4 regions of the Metabacillus sp. Hm71 genome follow, and region 2 is predicted to be linked to each of the others. Evidence: riboswitches for the same ligand, from Rfam matches in the RefSeq annotation. Region 2 holds a riboswitch; each other region holds the start of a gene.
The links. Region 2 has a riboswitch for cobalamin ahead of ACSVDH_RS17125 (cob(I)yrinic acid a,c-diamide adenosyltransferase). Riboswitches for the same ligand answer to the same signal wherever they lie in the genome.
Positions count from the first base shown of each region.

Region 1: linked by a shared signal. The riboswitch ahead of ACSVDH_RS04420 (ribonucleotide reductase N-terminal alpha domain-containing protein) and the one ahead of ACSVDH_RS17125 (cob(I)yrinic acid a,c-diamide adenosyltransferase) in region 2 are both predicted to bind cobalamin.
Region 3: linked by a shared signal. The riboswitch ahead of metE (5-methyltetrahydropteroyltriglutamate--homocysteine S-methyltransferase) and the one ahead of ACSVDH_RS17125 (cob(I)yrinic acid a,c-diamide adenosyltransferase) in region 2 are both predicted to bind cobalamin.
Region 4: linked by a shared signal. The riboswitch ahead of ACSVDH_RS14755 ((2Fe-2S) ferredoxin domain-containing protein) and the one ahead of ACSVDH_RS17125 (cob(I)yrinic acid a,c-diamide adenosyltransferase) in region 2 are both predicted to bind cobalamin.

Region 1 covers NZ_CM200278.1:868,926-874,497, forward strand. Annotated here, with positions in the region: partial or broken gene ACSVDH_RS04415 (ribonucleoside-diphosphate reductase subunit alpha) at 1-1,262, opposite strand, end outside; partial or broken gene ACSVDH_RS04420 (ribonucleotide reductase N-terminal alpha domain-containing protein) at 1,588-2,445, opposite strand; cobalamin riboswitch at 2,578-2,757, opposite strand; gene nhaC (Na+/H+ antiporter NhaC) at 2,949-4,322, opposite strand; gene ACSVDH_RS04430 (protoglobin domain-containing protein) at 4,620-5,572, opposite strand, start outside.
Region 2 covers NZ_CM200278.1:3,477,764-3,483,335, forward strand. Annotated here, with positions in the region: gene cobT (nicotinate-nucleotide--dimethylbenzimidazole phosphoribosyltransferase) at 1-92, opposite strand, end outside; gene ACSVDH_RS17115 (cobyric acid synthase) at 89-1,615, opposite strand; gene ACSVDH_RS17120 (cobyrinic acid a,c-diamide synthase CobB) at 1,602-2,984, opposite strand; gene ACSVDH_RS17125 (cob(I)yrinic acid a,c-diamide adenosyltransferase) at 3,007-3,549, opposite strand; cobalamin riboswitch at 3,695-3,886, opposite strand; gene purT (phosphoribosylglycinamide formyltransferase 2) at 4,551-5,572, opposite strand, start outside.
Region 3 covers NZ_CM200278.1:2,783,606-2,789,177, reverse strand. Annotated here, with positions in the region: gene ACSVDH_RS13595 (NAD-dependent succinate-semialdehyde dehydrogenase) at 1-1,371, opposite strand, end outside; gene metE (5-methyltetrahydropteroyltriglutamate--homocysteine S-methyltransferase) at 1,571-3,859, opposite strand; cobalamin riboswitch at 4,018-4,205, opposite strand; gene ACSVDH_RS13585 (hypothetical protein) at 4,503-4,889, shown strand; gene ACSVDH_RS13580 (hypothetical protein) at 5,066-5,191, shown strand; gene ACSVDH_RS13575 (DEAD/DEAH box helicase) at 5,231-5,572, opposite strand, start outside.
Region 4 covers NZ_CM200278.1:3,034,803-3,040,374, reverse strand. Annotated here, with positions in the region: gene ACSVDH_RS14760 (MFS transporter) at 1-1,174, shown strand, start outside; cobalamin riboswitch at 1,384-1,579, shown strand; cobalamin riboswitch at 1,745-1,933, shown strand; gene ACSVDH_RS14755 ((2Fe-2S) ferredoxin domain-containing protein) at 2,205-2,588, shown strand; gene cobJ (precorrin-3B C(17)-methyltransferase) at 2,601-4,247, shown strand; gene ACSVDH_RS14745 (sirohydrochlorin chelatase) at 4,267-5,163, shown strand; gene cobK (precorrin-6A reductase) at 5,160-5,572, shown strand, end outside.

The DNA of each region.
Region 1 (5,572 bases), 2.6 Mb from region 2:
TGGCGTTGTCTAGCCGCATTTTGCTTGATGCTCCAGCGCTGATCAATAAAATAAGCCGATTTGTAATACCATGTTGTCGTAGAATTTAAATCAGGAACGGTAACAGGAATTTTATAATCTTTCTTTTCTTCTGAGTAAACCTTTTGGAAAATCGGATCAATGCTTGCTGTGCTTCCGGCAATAATGGATGTCGATGCGTTTGGTGCAACGGCCATTAAGTATGCATTCCGAATTCCATTTGTTTTTATTTCTTCCTTCAATTGCTCCCAGTCAAGAGTGCTTTCTTTTGACAGATAGCCTCGCTTTTCAAAATAAGCGCCAGTTTGCCAATCAGACCCTTCAAATACGGAATAGGAGCCTTTTTCTTTTGCAAGCTCCATACTTGCACGAATTGTTAGATAGGAGATCTTTTCATAAAGCTCGTCAGCATATTGAACGGCTTCTTCGTGCTCCCATCTTAATTGTTTTAGTGCCAGCAGGTGATGCCATCCGAACGTACCTACACCTATGGAGCGGTACTTCTGGTTGGTGATTTTTGCTTGAAGCACAGGAATTGTGTTTAAATCAATCACATTGTCCAACATTCTTACTTGAATTGGGATCAGTTTTTCTAACACATCTTCTGTGACAGCTTTTGCTAGATTAATAGAGGAGAGGTTACATACAACAAAATCACCCGGCGTTTTAACGGTAATGATTTTTCCATCCTCTGTATACTGCTCTTCGACTGTCGTTGCGCTTTGATTTTGCGTGATTTCTGTGCAAAGATTGCTGCAGTAGATCATTCCTTGATGTGCGTTCGCATTTTGTCTGTTTACTTCATCGCGATAGAACATATATGGCGTACCTGCTTCTAACTGGCTGATCATGATGCGCTTCATGATTTCAATCGCTGGGACCTTTTCTTTCGTTAGCAGATCATTGCTGACACACTCCCAGTATTTTTGACGGAAGCTGCCATTGCCTTTTTCCTCATCATAAAAATCTTCAATGCTGTAGCCCATTACTTTGCGAACCTCGTGAGGATCAAATAAGTACCAATCACCGCGTGCTTCCACCTGTTCCATAAAAACATCAGGAATGCAAACGCCTGTAAATAAGTCATGGGTACGCATGCGTTCGTCACCATTATTCAGCTTAGCATCGAGAAAAGAGAAAATATCTTTATGCCAAACATCTAAATAAACGGCAATTGCACCTTTGCGCTGTCCTAGCTGGTCTACGCTGACGGCTGTATTGTTAAGCTGTTTCATCCATGGAATTCTTAAATTGTTACTCTCTAAAAAAATTTAGAGGGATAGGTCATCTCTGCCTACCTCTGTACATCGCTGTACAGAACAGACTATATCTTTATCCACTTCGAAAAGTGGATAGGTGGTTCGAGTTATAAAATCTCTTTTATAACTACTTAGTCGTTGAACCTTCAACCTAGTAAACTAGGAAGCTCGGCTGCAGATTATCCGCACTCTCGGTTTTTTAGGGTTCGCCATGTCATTGCTGCATGGTATCCTACCTTGAGATACTCGGAGTTTCCCGCAATTGACCACCTTTATTACTCGTAACTTACGCTACAAGAGGGCTATCATTAACCCCTGATGAAACACCTTTAAAGCCTTTTATATCACTGCCGCGGCTGCGGATTTTTCCTAAATAAGCGCCGATTCCGCCGCCTGATTTTGATAGATTGGCAATGTCAGTATTGCTGTCAAAAATTCCTTGCAGGCTATCGTCAACCGTATCAATAAAGCAACTGGATAACTGTCCGACAGGTTTACCAGCATTTGATAAGGTTGGAGTTGCCACTGTCATATAAAGATTACTCATTGCCCAATACGCTTGTTTTATAAGCTCAAGGCGATGCTCCTTGTTTTCATTAGCCATTAAAGTCATGGCAATGATTAAGAATCGTTCCTGGGGAAGCTCATAGGTTTGCTTTGAGTAGTCACGTGTTAAGTAGCGGTCTGCTAATGTTCTTAAACCAATGTATGTAAATAACCTGTCGTTTTCAGGATTGATATAAGAACCAATTTCTTCAATCTCTTCTTTTGTGTATTGATCGAGGAGCTTGCTGTGATAAAGTCCCTTCGTTACTAAGGTCTCAATCAATTGATAGAAGCTTCCGTATTTTTGCGATTTATCATACCCTCTATTTGCAGCAGCTTCCTTGTAAAGCTTAGTTAAATAGATTTGTGCGCAAAAATAGGTCCAATCAGGCTCTTGTTCATTGATATTTGATAATCCTTCTAAAATGAGCAAATTTGTGAGTTGTTCAGATGTATATGAATCTCTTTGGAGAATGGTGTTTTCGATTCTAGTAAGAAAATCGTCTATTTCCAGTGAAGGGAAATGCTGATGTATGTTTTTAATAAATGATGTAAGTTTATTCAGGTCAAATGCTTCTTGATGATTCCCGCAAATAATAACAGGGGTTGTTGTCGTATTCATAATAATTCCTCCATCTGTTCGTTTTACTAAGGGGGTGGGGAAAAACGACAGATAAGAAGAGCAGGGCAGTATTAGAGAAAAAGCCCATTAATCCTTACTATCGTTTCATCTTCTCAGCCCCCGAAGAAATTGAAACTTTTGCAAGTAATAGGTAGGTCTCCTGACTTGTGCTCGTCCTACTTTGAGGCCTTCCCATACATCATGTGTACAGTGGCAATCTCAGTTCGTCACACTTACAGTTGCGGGGACAGTTCTGGATTTTCACCAGATTCCCTTTTCAGCCTAAACGGCGCCTTCACTCGCAAAGATACAATATATAGTTTTTGTTGTTTAGACGCACATCAATATATAGATGTGTTGTTTCTATATCAATAATAAAGTACAGATGTAAATTAATCAACCAATTCTTACTAATTGTCGAAATTTATCTAGATTCAAAGAATTTTGCAAAAAAAAAACGAAAAAGGGATCTGACTTCGCGCCAGATCCACTTACTAAAAAATTTAGAAGGCAGTTTTCCTATTCCTGATAAATCCAAAAAGAATTGAAAAGAAAGGTGATAAATATAAGAAAAATACAAAAGGCAAATAGTCGATAACAGGAACACCAAGTGTTTGTGCAAAAAAGGCGCCGCTTACCCCCCAAGGAACCAGCGGATTCACCAGTGTACCTCCATCCTCTAATGTCCGTGACATATATTTGCGTTCAATTTTCATTTTATCATACAAGCCTTTAAAGGATTGTCCAGGAATTAGAATCGATAAGTATTGCTCACCTGTTAAAAGGTTCACCCCAATGGAGGAAGCAGCTGTTGAAAGAATAAGCTGACCCTTTGCCTGAACACGTTCAATCAATCCGTTCATTAAAGCAGGGATAATATTTAATGCCTCTAACAAACCGCCAAAAGCAAAGGCAATCATGATGAGTGAAATGGACCACATCATTGATTGTAAGCCGCCGCGATTTAGCATATTAGCGACCTGTTCATTTTCGATTGTGAACGTAGTCCCGTTTTGTAAGACATGAAGAAACTCGCCAATTGTTACATCCTGCAACCAGATAGAAGTGATTCCTGCCGTAATGATTCCAACGATTAATGCAGGAATAACAGGGAACTGCCGAAACGCTAAAAGGATAACCAACAGTGGTGAAAGTAACGTAAGACTGCTAATTTGAACGGAGTCTTTTATGATCGTAACCATGTTTGTCATTTCCGTAAGTGATACAGTATGGATAGGTGCAATTGTGCCAAGAAAATAAAAAAGAGCCGTTGTGATAACGATGCTAGGAATCGTTGTTTTGGTCATATGTTTAATATGCGTGAAAATCTCAACAGAAGCGACCCCTGAGGCAAAATTCGTTGTATCAGACATTGGTGACATTTTATCGCCAAAGCATGCACCACAAATGATGGCTCCAGCGACCCAAGGGGCAGGGAGGCCAATTACCATTCCAGCACCCATAAGAGCTACTCCAACGGTGCTAACAGTGGTAAAGGAGCTTCCGACAAGACTTGAGATCACCATACAAGAAAATAAAGAAGTAATCAGTAAATAATCAGGACGGATTATGGTTAGAGCATACACCATAACAGTTGGTATCGTACCGCTGGACATCCAAGCACCAATTAGGATTCCGATTAAGGCAAGGATGATAATTGGCTGTATGCCCCTTTGGATTCCCTTGATGATTCCTGATTCTAAGTCTTTCCATGTATATCGTTTCATCAAGCCAAGAAATGAAACGAGTATCAAACAATTTAATAAAGCTAGATGCGGCTCTGTTTTCCATACAAATAAACTAGTAAAAATAATCGCTAATATAAGGAATAAAATGAAAACCGCTTCTTTAAAATGAAACGATGCTGTACTTTTTATCATATACTTGCTCCTTTACAACTTAAACGCTTTGATGCTTTTTTGCATAAAAGCACAACAAAGAATATTATATCAATCTAATATTCTTTGTCAATCTGCAATATGGAAAACTCAGTATATTAGTCTTAATAAATAGCTTTTCTTATAGTTGGTAAATAAAGCTATAGATTTTATTGGTATAGTGATTACAGCCCGAAAAAGCTGTCTCAAAACAAAAGAGCCAGACCCTACAAACACATATTTTAAAGATCGTAAAATAGGTGCTTGTTAGTGGGACTGACCCTTTGTTGGATTTAATTATATGGATTTTGCCATCTCTTTTAAGCTGTCAGATGTTTCGGCAATTTGCGCAATTGATTTTGAGACATCATTAATGACATTGGTGAAGTTTAACAAATCCATTTTGGCTTGTTCGCTTTGTTGTTTGTTGTCATTCAGCATGTATAAAATCGTATCAAAGATTAAGTTCATATCATTCATTTGCGTTGTGCCCTTTTTTGTAAGCTCAGCCACTTTATTAATAGAGGTAGACATACTATCGATTTGTGAATGAATATTGGTAATTAAACTTGAAACACCTTGAACCGAATTTTTTGTCTCTTCGGCTAGCTTGCGAACTTCACTTGCAACCACAGCAAATCCTTTGCCATATTCGCCGGCACGTGCTGATTCGATAGCAGCATTCAGCGCAAGTAAATTTGTTTGTTCAGCTATAGAAGTCACAATGGAGACAACATGATTAATCTTTTCGGAGGTTTGCTCCAGTACTTTCATTTGTTGTAAAATATCGATTGTATTTGTTTCAATAAACGACATTAATTGATTTTGTTCATCTAAATCCTTTTTGCCATTATGTGCTTGTTTCTCTGCTGTAGCAGCTACCTCTGATCGATCAATGGAGTAGGAGGCGATTTCCTTTGATTGGGAAACAATTTCCTGAACAAATGCATTTGTTTCTTCGCTTGCTTCAGCTAATTGTATCGCCAGCTCGTTAACGTCTGCACGAATTTGTTCTTTTTCACGCTCAATTTCAGCTCGTACTGCTGCATACTCATTGTCATATGCCTCTAAGACAATTTGCTGTTCCAGATTAAATAATTTGGATAAGCTTAAGACAGCATCCACCATGTCTTGCTTTGTTGTAAGATGTTGTTCAACTGTTTGAATCACAGAAGAAAAAAGCTGTTGAAAGGCTGCTATATACCATTTGGCCTCAAGGCCAATTTTTACATGTATATAGGCAATTCTTC
Region 2 (5,572 bases):
GTATTAACATATTCCTTCGCATGCTCCATTTGTTCTTGGCTTAGCGGTTGAATAGATTGTAAGACTTCTTGAATTTGTCCATTTATATTCATCTGTTCTCTCTCTTTCTTTTTGCAAATTGTTCTATTTTTTGATTAAGCTGGCTGATATCGATAGCCGCTCGCACTTCCTCTGCTAAGCGGTTAAAATCATTTTCTTGTCGATCTTCATATGCTTCGCGCAGTATGTCAGGCTTGAGCCCCTTTTTCCACCGAAGATTTTTTAGAAACGACCACCTGAACTCATCATTATGAAAAATCCCATGAAAATAAGTACCTATACATGTTTCTTCTTGATTCTTACTGCCATCGACACCATCCTTTAATTGAATAAAAGGGGATACATGCGTTAGGCAAGTGGTCTTTCCCATATGAATTTCATATCCCGTCACATCCAGCTTTTCACCGCTAACCTCCACAGTACCTTTAGATCGTATCGTTATCTTTTCTTTCGTTAATATTGTGTGGATCGGCAGCAAGCCTAAACCTTTTATCTCATGTGTATTGGATTCAACCTGGTAGGGATCCTCAATCATGTCACCTAGCATTTGATATCCGCCGCATATTCCAAAGATGATTGCTCCATTTTGATGGGCTTTCAGAATCGCTTGATCAAGCCCTCTCTCTTTTAGAAACATGAGATCTTCTATTGTATTTTTACTTCCAGGTAAAAGAATGACATCAGGCTGTTCAAGCTGCCGGACATTTTCCACTAGCCGAACATGACAATCCGTCTCATAGTGGAGAGGGTCAATATCTGTGAAATTGGATATTCTAGGATAATGAATCACCGCTATATCTAGTTCTTTATCTTGATTTTTATGAATACTGTAGTTATTTAGACTTAATGAATCCTCAGCTTCAATTACTAAATCGTTTATGAATGGTATGACACCTAATACAGGCTTTCCTGTATATTCTTCGAACCATGTGAGGCCCGGTTCTAGTAGGGAAAGATCTCCGCGAAACTTGTTAATGATCACTCCAATAATCCGATCACGTTCATCTTGAGATAGAAGCTGCAAAGTACCAACAAGACTTGCAAAAACGCCTCCTTTATCAATATCCCCTACTAAAACAACTGGAGCATCAGCCATCTTTGCGATACTCATATTAACAAGCTCACGGTCATTTAAATTTACTTCTGCTGGACTTCCAGCACCTTCAATGACAATTCTTTCATATGAAGAGGCAAGGTTTTGATAAGACGATTGAATAATGGCTTTAGCTGTTTCATAATAATCACTGCGATAGCTTTTCGCTTCCATGTTTTTCAACGGTTTTCCATGAACAACTACTTGGGCTTCATGATCCCTGGTTGGTTTAATTAATATGGGGTTCATGTCTGTTGTGGCAATAACTCCTGCTGCCTCGGCTTGAATACCTTGTGATCTGCCTATCTCTTTCCCATCAAGAGTAATATAAGAATTTAATGCCATATTTTGTGATTTAAAGGGTGCTGTATGATAGCCATCCTGTGCAAATATCCGGCACAATGCCGTAACAATAATACTTTTCCCGGCATCCGAATGTGTTCCTTGGATCATAATCGGAAGCGCTGCTTTATTTGCTGCCATTATTTTTCATCTCCAAGCATTTTTGGATAAAGTTTTCGACCAGCTCTGGACATGATGCAAATTGGAGATGGGTGTAGCCAGCAATGACGTTGTTTGTTAGGCAGCCTTCATCTCCTTCGCTAAAGGATCCTTTTGTATAATAAGCGAAAGGTAACGATTCAATTGAATGATAAGAAGAATAGTGAAATTCATGACCACGAGCAATGAGCTTGTTTTGAAGAAGATAATTATCAGGATATCCGGAGACTTCTCTGTAGCCAAAGCCTGCAAGTTTTTCTCCCATTTTCATTTTTCCTGGAATAACCCCAACCATCGGATGAACTAAACCATCTAAGGTTTCAATCGCTTCTGCCAAATACATATAGCCTCCGCATTCAGCTATCGTTGGAAGCCCTTCAAGTATTTTCCGCTTTATTGATTCCTTGACTTCAACTTGATTTGCAAGCTCAGCTGCAAACTGCTCTGGAAAGCCGCCTCCTATGTATAATCCATCCGCCTCTTCAGGGATTGACTCACCATTCAAAGGAGAAAAGTAGATACATTCAGATCCGTATGCTTCGAGTAATTCAAGGTTTTCTCGATAGTAAAAATTAAATGCACGATCCTTGGCAATGGCTAACTTCACTCTTTTAGGTTCCCGTTTTTCAAAAATCGATTTCGCTGGATTTTTCTGTAATGGCTTTTGCTTGCTTAAATCTATGAGCTGATCCAAATCAATTGTCCCTTCAACTAATTTCGCTAATTGGTCAAAAAGGCTAGTTAAATCACCTCGTTCTATAGAAGGGACAAGCCCTAAATGCCGTTCTGGCATTTGAATGCTCGTATTGGCTAATAGATAACCGCATACCGGGATGTCACACTCCTGTTCAACCGCTTCTTTAATGATTTGAAAATGACCCATGCTTCCAACCTTGTTTGCGATAACACCAGCGATATTTACGTCTGGCTCTAAAAGCTGATAGCCTTTCACTATTGCAGCTGCACTTCTTGCCATCTTGCTGCAATCAACGATTAAAATCGTTGGGCAATCAAGCAGCATGCTAATTTCTGCTGTTGAACCTTGATTTGAAAGAGCGGACTTGCCATCATAAAAGCCCATAACTCCCTCAATAACAGAAATATCTGCACCATCACTGCCATTTACATATACTTCCTTTAACACTTCTTTTGAAAACATCCAGCTATCCAGATTCCGTGACGGTCTTCCTGTAACAGCGGTATGAAAACTTGTATCTATGTAATCAGGACCGCATTTAAAGCCTTGAACTGTCAAACCTCTTTGTTTTAGTGCAGCCATTAAACCAATTGTAATCGTTGTTTTGCCCACACCGCTGGAAACTCCTGCAATCACTAGTCGCTGTGCAGTCACGGCGCTTCCCCCTTTTATTATGCTAATATTCTATTCCTTTAACCGCTGGTATCCCAGTGTCATAATAATGCTTTTCCACATCGACAACAGAAACTAGATCAGCGAGTTCCTTGATTTCTCCTTTTGCATGTCTACCTGTTATAACTAAATGCACATGTGAAGGCTTGTTTTTAATTAGTTCCATGACTTCCTGAATTGGAAGAACATCATCAATTGGAAATGAATCGATCGCGAGTGCATTATTCAATTCATCTAAGACAACAACATCATATTTCCCTGACATAACCGTTTCTTTTGCTGTCTTCCATGCTGATTCAAGTGCTTTTCGGTGAACCTCAGGAGTTTTTGTCCATGTAAAGCCCTCACCAAGCTGAACCATTTCAACTCCTAACTTTTCTAACGATATCTGTTCACCATATGACCTTCCCTTTGATTTAATAAATTGAAGAATCTTTACTGACATTCCCTGTCCGATTGCACGTACACATAGACCAATCGAAGCAGTCGTCTTCCCTTTTCCATTACCTGTAAAAACAAGTGTTAATCCTTTTTGTTTTTCCAACACGAACCCCTCCTTGAATTGTTGAAAATAAAAAACGCCTTTCCTTTATTAGGGAGAAGGCGGGAGTTAAAAAGATTAAGAGTAAAATTGAAGAATTTCTACATCAATGCTGCTCTCGTTCTTTCAAATCCCCTTTCCTCGAAGGCTACTTGAACCAAACAAATAGGCAGGTCTCCTGGCTTACACTTCCTTGCTTACACAACTCCCTTCCCATAAGCATCTGGTTACAGTGGGCTTCTGTCATGCAGCTCTGTGATTACAGTGGCGGGACCGCGTTGGACTTACACCAACTTCCCTATTATTCTTAATCCTATTAAGAACCTATTTGCGAAATCGTTATTTAGTTGAATCTAAGTCATTATAAATGTAGGTTTACGAGTTGTAAATATATCTAAAAGAAAAAAGTAGTTATCTATAATATAGTTATGTAAACTAATAAACAAAGAAAGAGCCCGACGAAGATCATGCAAGTGTCAGGCTCAAATGAATTTATGACCACCACAAACGGCTCGTTTAGTGGTAATTTGAAAGACCTTTTCATTTTTTAGTTAACGTCTTTATCCAGATTTTAACCATTTAAAAAATCCGATTGTTCCCTTCCCTTCACATGAGGAACATGAAATGACACCCTCACCAGAACATGTATTGCACTTGTGATTTCCGAAATCAAACCCTTCACCTGAACAGTTTTCACAGTTTATAAGTCTAGTTCCGCTACAGCTTTTACACTTCATGAGTTTCCCTCCTGCTTCTACTATATTTAAGGAGCATTATTAAACGAAAAATAAAATAAATAGTTAAAATTTTGCTCCCATAACAGTATATTTACGTTCAGGAATTGATATGATTTTCCCAAGTTACAATTAAATTATATATTTATTACAACATGTAAGAGACCTAAGTATCTTATAACTCATAACGGTTGACATAATCCGACTAATTCTTGTGCTAATGTCTATTTATGCGCTTACCTGGGAAATGTTGCACCTGCTTGAATCTTTCTCTTATCTTTTTTCAATTTTCAAGCAATTCAATGCTTGCTTCGCCAGTTCCTTTGCATTATCAACAGTATCCGAGGTTGAGAGGGCAACAGCGATTCTTCTTCCAACTTTAGTCACTGGTTTTCCGAATATTCGTAGCTGAGTGTTCGGAACAGATAATGCCTGATCCACCCCTTCGACTGTATAATCATTCATTTCTTTCAGAGCCTTTAATGGACGACTTGCCCCAGGTGCTAAAAGGGTAATTTCAGGAATCGGAAAACCTAAAATTGCTCTTACATGTAGAGCGAACTCTGATAAATTTTGGCTGACTAATGTAACTAACCCCGTATCATGCGGCCGCGGTGATACTTCACTGAAATATACTTTATCCTTTGCAAGAAAAAGCTCTACACCGAAAACACCATATCCGCCAAGTTCATCAGTGATTGCTTTGGCAATTGCTTTTGCTTCTTGAAGTTGCTGCTCTGTTATGAAATGCGGCTGCCATGATTCAATATAGTCGCCATCTTTTTGAACATGTCCTATTGGTTCACAATACATTGTCCCATTAACCGCTCGAACGGTTAATAAGGTGATTTCAGAGTCAAATGGAATAAACTCTTCAATGATCACTCGTCCATTTTGCACCCTTCCTCCTTCCATTGCTATTCTCCAGCACTCCGCTATCGTTTGTTCTGAATGACATACACTCTGTCCCTTACCAGAAGAACTCATTAATGGCTTAATAACACATGGAAAACCAATTTCTTTTGCACCTTGCACAAATTCCTCATATGTATCAGCAAATTTGTAGTTAGCTGTAGGAAGCATAAGCTTTTCAGCAGCAAGACGGCGGATTCCTTCACGATCCATTGTCAGCTTTGCAGCACGTGCGTTAGGAATGACCTGAAACCCCTCATCCTCCAATTTGATAAGCTCTGAGGTTGCAATGGCCTCGATTTCCGGAACAATTAAATCAGGCTTTTCCTTTTCAATGACTTCCCTTACTTCCTTTGGATCAAGCATATCTATTACATAGCTGC
Region 3 (5,572 bases), 690 kb from region 2:
ATGATGACCACCCTCGCGGCCGAGTCCGCTTTGCTTAAAGCCTCCGAATGGCGCTTGCGGTGTGGATGGCAGACCATCGTTTAAACCAATAATTCCGTATTCAAGCGCTTCTGTTACTTGAATACCTTTCGCTAGATTTTCAGTAAATACATAGGCTGCCAATCCGTAAATGGAGTTGTTTGCTCGTTTAATCACTTCTTCCTCCGTTTTAAAGGTTGTCACTGGAGCAATCGGCCCAAATGTTTCTTCAGTCATACAGAACATGTTATCATTGATGTTAGAAAGGATCGTAGGTTCAATAAAAAGTCCTTCTCTTCTTTTACCGCCTAATTCAACTTTAGCCCCTTTTTCAACTGCATCCCCTATATGCTGCAGCACTTTTTCCACCGCCTTCTGATCAATTAACGGACCAATATCCACCCCTTCATCCAGGCCGTTTCCAATCACCAACTCTTTTACTTTTGGAATTAGCTTCTCAATGAACGTTTGATAGATTGATTCGTGAACATAAATTCGATTGGCACAAATACATGTTTGACCAGCATTTCTGAATTTTGCTGCAACAACCCCATCAACTGCTTTATCCAGATCAGCATCAGCTAAAACAATCACTGGAGCGTGTCCGCCCAACTCTAAGGAAACCTTTTTTACTGTCTGTGCTGATTGCTGCATTAAAAACTTACCAACCTCTGTTGAACCTGTAAATGTGAGCTTACGGACTCTTGGATCTTGAAGCAGCACTTTTCCAATTTCCTTTGCATGCCCACAAACTACATTGATAACACCTTTTGGAATCCCCGCTTCATCAGCAAGCATGGCTAATTTTAAAGCTGTAAGCGGTGTTTGTTCAGCAGGCTTAATCACAACAGTGCAACCAGCTGCTAATGCAGGAGCTACCTTTCTTGTAATCATTGCTGCTGGAAAATTCCAAGGAGTGATAACCGCTACTACGCCAACTGGCTGTTTTTGGACAAATAAGCGTTTATTTCGTTGGGTAGCAGGAATCGTTTCGCCATAGATGCGTTTTGCTTCTTCTGCATACCAAGAAAAAAATCCATTTGCATAATTTATTTCACCGCTAGCTTCTTTTAAGGGCTTCCCTTGCTCCATTGTCATTAACTTAGCTAATTCCTCTCGATGCTGATGAATCAAGTCATGCCAACTTCTAATTAACTCAGCCCGTTCATATGCTGAATATGTAGACCATAACTGAAAGGCATCTGTTGCTGCTTCGATCGCTTTTAATGATTCCTTTGCTCCTCCATTTGGGACCTTTGCAATTATTTCATTCGTAGCTGGATTAGTTACCTTAAATGATGGCAAATGATCCCCTGTCCATTCCCCATTAATATACAATTGATATTGTTCCATACTGGCTCCCTCCTAAATTTTGCTTTCACTAGCCAATAAAGTTGGTTATGTTAAGCTTAAGTGATTTTCCTTAAAGGACTCAAGTTAAAAGCCTGCCTAATAATGGTATAGTATATTAAAAGTTTGGAAGTTAAATAGCTAAAAAAAGCACTACAACCTTAAAAAGGCTGTAATGCATAAATAATTCTCTTTAAAAGGATTAGACGGTTTCGATCGTCGATAATCTTTCTCGATATTGATGAGCTGCTTCCACCATTATTTTTAATGCAGCGATGGTCTCTGTTTCCCCTCTTGTTTTCAATCCGCAATCAGGATTTACCCAAAATGCGCGGTAGTCCAGAACCTCAAGTGCACGTTTTATATTTTGTGAGATTTCTTCTAAACTAGGGACACGAGGGCTATGAATATCATAAACACCAAGTCCAATCCCTTTGTTGTAATGATGCTGTTCAAAGGAAGCAATCAATTCACCATGGCTTCTTGATGTCTCAATTGAAATCACATCTGCATCAAGCGCATCAATCGCATGAATGATATCATCAAAATTTGAATAACACATATGGGTATGAATTTGCGTGTCCGCTTCCACTGAAGATGTAGCTAATTTAAAGGCATAGACTGCAGCATTTAAATAAGCTTCTGTTTTTTCCTCTTTTAAAGGCAATCCTTCCCGCAATGCCGCTTCATCTACTTGAATCATCTTAATTCCACTAGCTTCAAGTGCTTCAACCTCTGAACGGATCGCTAATGCGATTTGATTTAAGACATCAGTACGATCAATATCATCACGGACAAATGACCAATTGATAATTGTTACAGGTCCTGTCAGCATGCCTTTTACTGGTTTAGCTGTGAGAGATTGTGCATACACCGTTTCCTTTACAGTCATAGTTTCTTTGCAATACACATCCCCAAATATAACTGGAGGCTTTACACAGCGTGAGCCATATGACTGGACCCAACCAAACTTTGTAATGGCGATTCCTTCCATCTTTTCACCGAAAAACTCAACCATATCTGTTCTTTCAAACTCCCCATGTACAAGGACATCTAGTCCAATCTCTTCTTGAATATCGATCCACTTCTTGATTTCAGCTTTGATGTATTCCTCATATTGATGAGCTGTTAGCTCACCTTTTCTCCATTTCAATCGCTCTTTACGTACTTCCTTCGTTTGAGGAAAGCTGCCAATTGTAGTCGTAGGTAATATTGGTAAATCAAAGCGTTCAGCTTGTACTTCTTTCCGTTTTATCACATCAATTCGTTCCGAAGAATAATTGCCTATATTGTTAATTGCTTCTTGGACAGTTTTTACATTTCGATGTGAGGAATTTGTTAATTCAACAATTGCTTGATCATGTACTTCTAGTTCTTGAACACTGCCATCATGATTTGCAACTTTTGTTAACAGCACAACTTCTTCTAGCTTTTCATCTGCAAAAGATAAGGCTTTTTTTATTTGTGTATCCAATTGCTGCTCGCTTTTTACAGTAACTGGAACATGAAGCAAACTGCAGGATGGCTGGATAATCAGGCGATCTTTATCAATAAACCTCGTTAATTCATAGACTGCCGTTAATTTTTTTGTCAAATGAGATTTCCAAATATTACGTCCATCAATGACACCTGCGAAAAGAACCTTATCGCTCGGAAAACCGTGTTCTTTTAGATTTTCAAGATTTCTCCCTGCATCATGTACAAAATCAAGTCCTATCCCTTGAACTGGCAACTCAATGATTTCTTGATAAAATTCGAGACTTTCAAAATACGTTTGAAGGATAACGTTAACTTCAGGAACCCCTTCATTAAACGCAGCATAAACTTTTTTAAACTCATCAATGATTTCTTTATCAACATTTTTTACTAAAATGGGTTCATCTACCTGAATCCATTCTGCACCAGCTTCTTTTAATTGCTTAAACACATCTATATAGAGAGGAATAAGTGAGTTTAATAGTTCTGCTCTTCTTTGCTTATCATACCCTTTAGATAAAGACAATAATGAAATTGGGCCAAGAATAACCGGCTTTCCCTCTATGCCGAGCTTTTGTTTTGCTTCAAGGTACAATTCAAGCAATCGATTTTTGCCTAAATTAGGTTGTGCATTCTTTAATTCCGGAACAATATAGTGATAGTTTGTATTAAACCATTTTGTCATCTCAGAGGCGATTTTCCCTTTGCTTCCCCTGGCAATCTCGAAATAGGTTTGAAGAGTCAGCCCTTTCTCTTCCGTTTTAAAACGCTCAGGAATTAACCCAAACATAGCTGCTGTATCGAGCACATGATCATAGTAACTAAAATCACCTATCGGGATAAGATCAATGCCTTTCTCTTTCTGTTTTTTCAAATGGGATAAGCGAATATGTTCCATTTCTTTCTCAAACTGTCCTTCGCTTACTTGTTCTGTCCAAAATAATTCTAAAAGCTTTTTCCATTCACGATTTTCACCAATTCTTGGATAACCAATATTTGAACTTTTTATCTTCATTTTCTTTTCTCCTCGTTCCCAATTTTTCTGATGTTTGTCCAATAAAAAAGCCTCTCTATGAATAGATAGAGAGACTTTGGATAGGCATAGTTAACTAGAGTTGAAATGAATGAATCGTTTCAACATATGACCACCACTCCTCCCTATTTCGCGTAGGTAATAAGTGCATACAATAGGCAGGTCTCCTGACTCAGGTTCTACACTTCAAATCCCTTCCCATTTCAAATTGAAACAGTGGATGCGATTGAAGCTCCCCATTACAGTGGCGCGACCGTGCCGGATTTTCACCGATCTTCCCTTTTAAGTTAAAAGCAAAGCTTTTAACACCTATTGCCTGAACATTATTAAATTTTAAAATAATTGAAACATGTGATTTAGATTAAACCATTTTTTCTCTTTTAGCAAGTATTTTTCTAATGGGCTGTATTTGTCCACTGTGAGTGGAACCGCTTTATGCATCGATAGCTAGTCAATATAACGTTTTTAACAAATAAAGCGAGACTCCTATCAGCGGGGTTTTACTGCCCGTTAAAATGGGATAAAAAAATTCGCATAAAAACTGATTCAAACTGTAACACTCCGCCATAACCTACATACACTTATATGGATTTTATACAATAAAAAATAAAGGAGAGTTGCCTTCATGAATCCTTATGGATACAATTATTACCAAGAATTCATCCCTAATCATTATAATTATTATGCCCCATATGATTATGATGCTTTTACACAGCAAACAGAACAATACGAGGGAAATAGACAACCAACACTTGAAAGAAGAGTTTCTCAACTCGAACGACAAAATGAACGCCAAGGACGAGAAATTACAAGACTTAATGATGAAATAAGACGATTAAACCGGGAGATCAATAGAATCAATCGTGAATTTAACCGTATAAACCAGCTGGTAACACAGCTCAATGAAAGAGTTGAGCAACATACTCGAAGATTAAATCGACTTAACCAACGGCTTCGTGCAGTTGAAAATAGATTAGATCTGCCATTCACTCCAGGTGAAGGCGGTTTTTAATCATGTCATTATTCAAGGATGATCATTAGTAATTATCTAAGGTCATCCTTGTTTTCAATTCATTTTTTGAACTTGTTATATCCATCAGTGGGGGGGTTACTGCCCGTAAAGATTGGGATAAAAAACTATAGTTTGTACATAATAAAGTTGATTATGTTGAGAGGAGGTACATATGTATGACAAATCGTAATGATAATCGTGAACGACAAAACAAATATCCGAATAACAATCAACAGGATACAGAGTTTTCAAAGGATATTAATATTAGAAGTGAGAAAACGAAAAAGGATTTACAGAAATAATAAAGAGAGGCTGCCAGCCTCTCTTTATTATCTTAAAATTTATCTCGTCCTTTTAACCTTTGATGAAAAACGAGTCCTGCTCTTCCTTTTCAAATCATTTGCACTTTTTCTGGATGAGGATTTTGAATCATTTCGTGGTTTTTGTCCTTTTCTCACTGAGCGAATTGAATCTTTTGTTAGTGGGCTTCTTTTCACTTCATAACCATCTCGATCAGGAAGACTTACTCCTTCAATTACTCGCTTTTCCAGCGATTGGTTAATCCCTTTTTCAATCATACGAAGAAAGTCGCGATCCTTTGGAGCTACTAAAGTATAGGCCACTCCAACACCACCGGCACGACCTGTTCGGCCAATTCGATGAATATAGCTCTCTACATCATG
Region 4 (5,572 bases), 440 kb from region 2:
ATTACCTGATTCATTGCTGGGGGCAGCGTGGCCGGTGATGCAATCGGACTATGGGGCTCCACTCAAGACTGCTGGATTCCTTTTTATGACAATTGCAGGTGGGACAATTATCTCCAGTTTAGCCAGCGGAAAGATTCTTAAACGGTTCGGCACTGGCAACGTCACATTTGTCAGCGTCCTAATGACTGCAGCTGCATTGCTGGGATTTCACTTTGCTCCTTCAATCATTTGGTTAATTATTTGTGCCATCCCACTCGGATTAGGGGCAGGAGCTGTTGATGCAGGATTAAACGATTATGTTGCTACACATTATAAGGCACATCATATGAGTTGGTTACATTGTTTTTGGGGAGTGGGAGCTACTTTAGGTCCTATCATAATGGCTCAGTTTATTTCAGAGGGAAATTCTTGGAGAAATGGGTATTTTGTTATTTCTGGCGTTCAGTTTGCGTTAGTTGTAATTCTTCTCTTCACTTTGCCTTTATGGAACAGAGTGACCAAAAACAGCAATCTTACTCTAACTGAAGAAACCGAAGATTCAAAAGATGTAATAAATGCTGAAGATGTAAAACCTTTACAAATTAAAGGAGTTAAACTTGCTCTTGCATCCTTCTTGTTTTATTGCGGGGTTGAAGCAACAATGGGCCTTTGGGGAAGCAGCTTCTTGGTAAATGTCAAAGGATTAAGTGCGGCAACTGCAGCCGGGTGGGTTTCCTTTTATTACGCAGGCATAACAATTGGTCGATTTATAACAGGCTTTATTACCTTTAAAATGACGAACCGTACTCTTATTCAGCTCGGACAAATAATAGCATTAATTGGTGCCGTTATTCTAATTTTACCATTGCCGTCCATTTTCTCACTTATAGGTTTTATTATTGTTGGACTAGGATTAGCGCCGATATTTCCGTGTATGTTGCATGAAACGCCAACACGTTTTGGGAAAAAACATTCTCAGACAATCATGGGCTATCAAATGGCAATTGCTTATACTGGCACTACATTCATGCCTCCTCTTCTAGGTTTCATAGCAACTCATTCAACAATAGGAATCTTCCCATTTTGTATTGTTGCTTTTGTAGCAGCAATGCTCCTTAGTTCTGAAAAATTAAATAGTTTACTGACAAAAAAGGCTGAATTCAAAAAGAAAGATGCAAGCTCAGCAGCACTTTAATCAAATACGGGGTTAAATTTATCAGGCTTCGTTTTTAGTTTTATCATAAAGGACAAAACTCTTTAAATTTACTAATCATCTATTGATATTATTTTAATTGCTTATGACGAAAAAGAAGCGGCCATGTAAATTTTGTCTTATTCACCAATAATATGTTGAAATATCTTAAATAACACTTTATTATATAAACTATCGAATTTAATAAATCTAACAAAGCAATAAATTAAGATGCCAAGTTGGCTTAATAGGGAATCTGGTGAAATTCCGGAACTGTCCCCGCAACTGTAAGTGTTGACGAAATAAGTTATACCACTGTATAACCATCTTAATTAGGTGGTTATATGGGAAGGGCTTAAAGTAGATTGAAACACAAGTCAGGAGACCTGTCTTAGTTTATAAATTTCAGTTTCTTCGGGAGGTGAGAAGGTGAAATGATTGCAACCAAATAGATTTTTTTGGTATGCCTTCATTTTACTTTTCTCCGCTCAGTTGAACCTGAGCGTTTTTTTTTTGAAAAATTAAAGTGGACATATTATTCATAGCAATCAAATACATTTAAGATGAACAATTAAATATTTTAAAAGATTAGGTGTACTTCAACCTTTTGTTGAACATAAGAGGGAAGTCGGTGAAATTCCGACACGGTACCCGCCACTGTAATGGTGAGCTTTATTACAAAATAGTCACTGATTTATATTGGGAAGACGTAATAAAGCAATGAACCTTAGTCAGGAGACCTGCCTTTTCTTTTTAACTGATACCTACGGGGATATAGGTGGATGTGTATTAGAAAATGCTATATTCATAGCATTATTTTTTAGTGCACCTCTATCTATATAGGGGTGCACTTTTATTTAGTTTTTAAGTTTTGGAAAGTTTTCTGTTCATTTTCTTTTGTAAGGTGTTCACTTATCTTGGTAAGTCTCTTTGGTGGATTTGAGGTCAAACTTTTTTTGAGCTGATTCAGAAACTTTTTACTTCTTTAAACAGTTAATAAAGTCTAAATATTTAATAGATTGGAAGTGTTCAGATGACGACTTGGAATTTAACCGAAACAATGCATCACGTTTTAATATGCAACGGAAGCAGCTGTATGAGAAAAGGTGGCGAGGAAGTTACACAGGCAATAAGAGAAGAGATTACAGCCTTAGATTTGGACAATAGAATTCATACAACTCGAACGAGATGTAACGGAAGATGTAAAGATGCTTGTGTAGTTGTAGTCTATCCAGAAGGAGTATGGTACAAAGCTGGTACTCCTGAATTAGCAAAAGAAATTGTCCAAGGGCATCTGATTGATGGAAAAGTCATAGAAGATAGTGTGATTTACACATATGAACATGAGCATTTTGTAGCACCTGAACATTCAAAGTCGATTGTCGGTATAGATAAACCACAAAAAAGCAAAGTGTAAGGAGGAAATGCATTGTTAGGAAAGTTACTTGTTATCGGTTTTGGCCCAGGAAGCTTTGAGCATATGACGAAAAGGGCTCAAGATGCCATACAAGAGAGCGATTGTATTATTGGTTACAAAACCTACGTAGAATTGATTAAAGATTTATTAATAGATCAAGAGATTATTAGTACAGGGATGTCTGAAGAAGTGAGCCGTGCCCAAGCAGCCGTTCATCTAGCAGAAGAAGGAAAAACGGTAGCAGTTATTTCGAGCGGAGATGCTGGGGTATATGGAATGGCTGGACTTGTATACGAGGTGCTGATTGAAAAAGGCTGGAAAGAAGCAACAGGTGTTAGTGTTGAAGTCATTCCAGGTGTTTCAGCTATTAACTCCTGCGCTTCCTTGTTAGGGGCACCGATTATGCATGATGCTTGTACGATAAGCTTAAGTGATCATTTAACCCCATGGGATTTAATCGAAAAAAGGATAGATGCAGCGGCACAAGCTGATTTTGTTATCACCCTTTACAATCCTAAGAGCGGAAGGCGTACAAGACAAATTCAAGAAGCACAACGAATTCTCTTAAACTACAGATCACCCGCGACTCCGGTTGGTCTTGTAAAAAGTGCATACCGTGATCGACAACATATTGTCATCACAGATCTTAAACATATGCTAGATCACGACATCGGCATGCTTACAACTGTTGTTATCGGTAATTCAACAACTTTTTTATATGACAATAAAATAATCACGCCTCGTGGTTATCAACGAAAATATACATTGAATTCAACTGAGCAACGATTAAAGCCTCATGAACGACTTAGACACGAAAACGAGCCTTGGGCGCTCCATAAAGGGAAAAATGATATGGTACAGCATCCCGAAAAATGTAAAGAAAAAAACCCTGAGAGAAGCTCATTACAAATCGCTCTAGAGGCACTTCAAAAAGTGGAGAAAAATTTCGACAAATCCACGAACAATAAGCAAATGCAACAAAAACAAGTGGTAGTTAATAACCCTATTACATCCATTTTTGAATTAGCTGTAAGCCCTGGAATTGCCAATAAAAAGTTTACTTCAAAGCAAATGATGATACTTGCAGAGGTTGTTGGAGACGAAGGCTCAATGGAGTATACACCACACCATCAAATCATACTTAGAATTCCAACAAGTAATCCTGACTTAATCACAAAGAAACTAGATGATGTTGGATTTCTATTAGAACCTATCGGTGATGTGTTTCAACTAAAAGCATGTGATTTTTGTGAGGGTGAAAAAAAGGATTCGATTCCATATGCTGAAGAGCTTCATGAAAAACTAAGCGGTCTTGATTTGCCAAAAGAATTAAAGGTAGGATTTAACGGCTGTGGTATGGCATGTTTTGGAGCTGTTAATGAAGACATTGGCATTATCTTTCGAAAAGGGAAATTTGATTTATTTTTAGGTGCGAAAACAGTTGGGAGAACCGCTCATCCAGGTCAGCCTGTTGCAGAAGGAATTGAACCAGAGAAAATTGTCGAAGTAATCGAAAAAATTGTCCATGAATACAAAGAAAAAGGCCATCCAAATGAGCGATTTTTTAAATACTTTAAGCGAGTAGGAAATGTACAAGGCTATACATATAAAGACATGGCACCAAAGATAGAAATAGAACCAGCTCCATGTGGAGATTAAAAGGATAGGGGAGAATCATATGAAAGCCATTTTACTAGTTGGTCATGGAAGTCGAGATCCAGAAGGAAACGAGCAGGTAAGACAAACAATTGAAGAACTAAAGCCACAGCTTGATTCAGAGCTTTTAGTGGAAACCTGTTTTCTAGAGTTTGAAAGACCAGCCATTGACCAAGGTATTCATACATGTGTAGAAAAAGGAGCAACAAGTGTTTATGTTATCCCTCTCATGCTTCTTGCAGCAGGTCATTCAAAAATTCATATTCCAGCAGCTATTGATGAGGCAAAGGAAAAATATCCTCATGTTTCATTTACCTATGGAAGACCGTTTGGCATTCATGAAGAAACAATAGAAATTTGCAAAAGCCGCTTAGAAGATGTTGGCGAACAAATAAATGAAGAGGATCCTAATACGGCTGTCATCTTATTAGGTCGAGGTGGAAGTGATCCTGATGCGAACAGTGATTTGTATAAAATCACTCGACTATTATGGGAAAAACTCAACTACAAATTCGTAGAACCTGCTTTTATGGGGGTAACAGATCCATTAGTTAAAGAAGGCGTTGAACGCTGTGTTAAATTAGGTGCAAAGAAAATTGTCATCTTACCTTATTTTCTTTTTACGGGAATCTTAATCAAACGTCTTGAAAACATGATTTTAGAGTTTGAGCAAGAGCACCGAGATGTTGAGTTTAAACTTGCAGGCTATTTTGGCTTTCATTCACGACTGAAGACCATCATAAAAGATCGTATAGAAGAGGCATTACAAGGTGAAGTAAAAATGAACTGTGACACATGTGTTTATCGAATTGGAGCAATGGAGCATATTGATCATCACCACCATCATCACGATCACGACCATGATCATGTACATCATCATCACCACCATCATCATGAACATGAGGTTCAAAAAGGATGATTCTCTTTTTAGCTGGTACAAGTGATGCTAGAGCTTTAGCGCTAACAATAAAAGATTCAGGTTATGAGGTCCTCACAACAGTTGTAACAGAAAATGCCGGAAAAGAAATGAAAAAGACAGGATTAAATGTTTTGGTCGGAAGACTAACGAATGAGGATTTTGTGAAAATCATCCAAGAACAAGGCTTTAAAGCAGTGGTTGATGCAAGTCACCCTTTCGCTGAAGAAGCAAGCAAAAATGCTCTTTTAAGTGCGAAAGAAGCAGGTGTTCCTTATATCCGATATGAACGTGAGTCAAAGTTATATGAACATAAGGGAATTACAACGGTTGACACTTATGAAGATGCGGCAGAAGCAGCTGCTGAAAGAAGAGGAGTTATTATGCTCACAACAGGCAGCAAGACATTAGA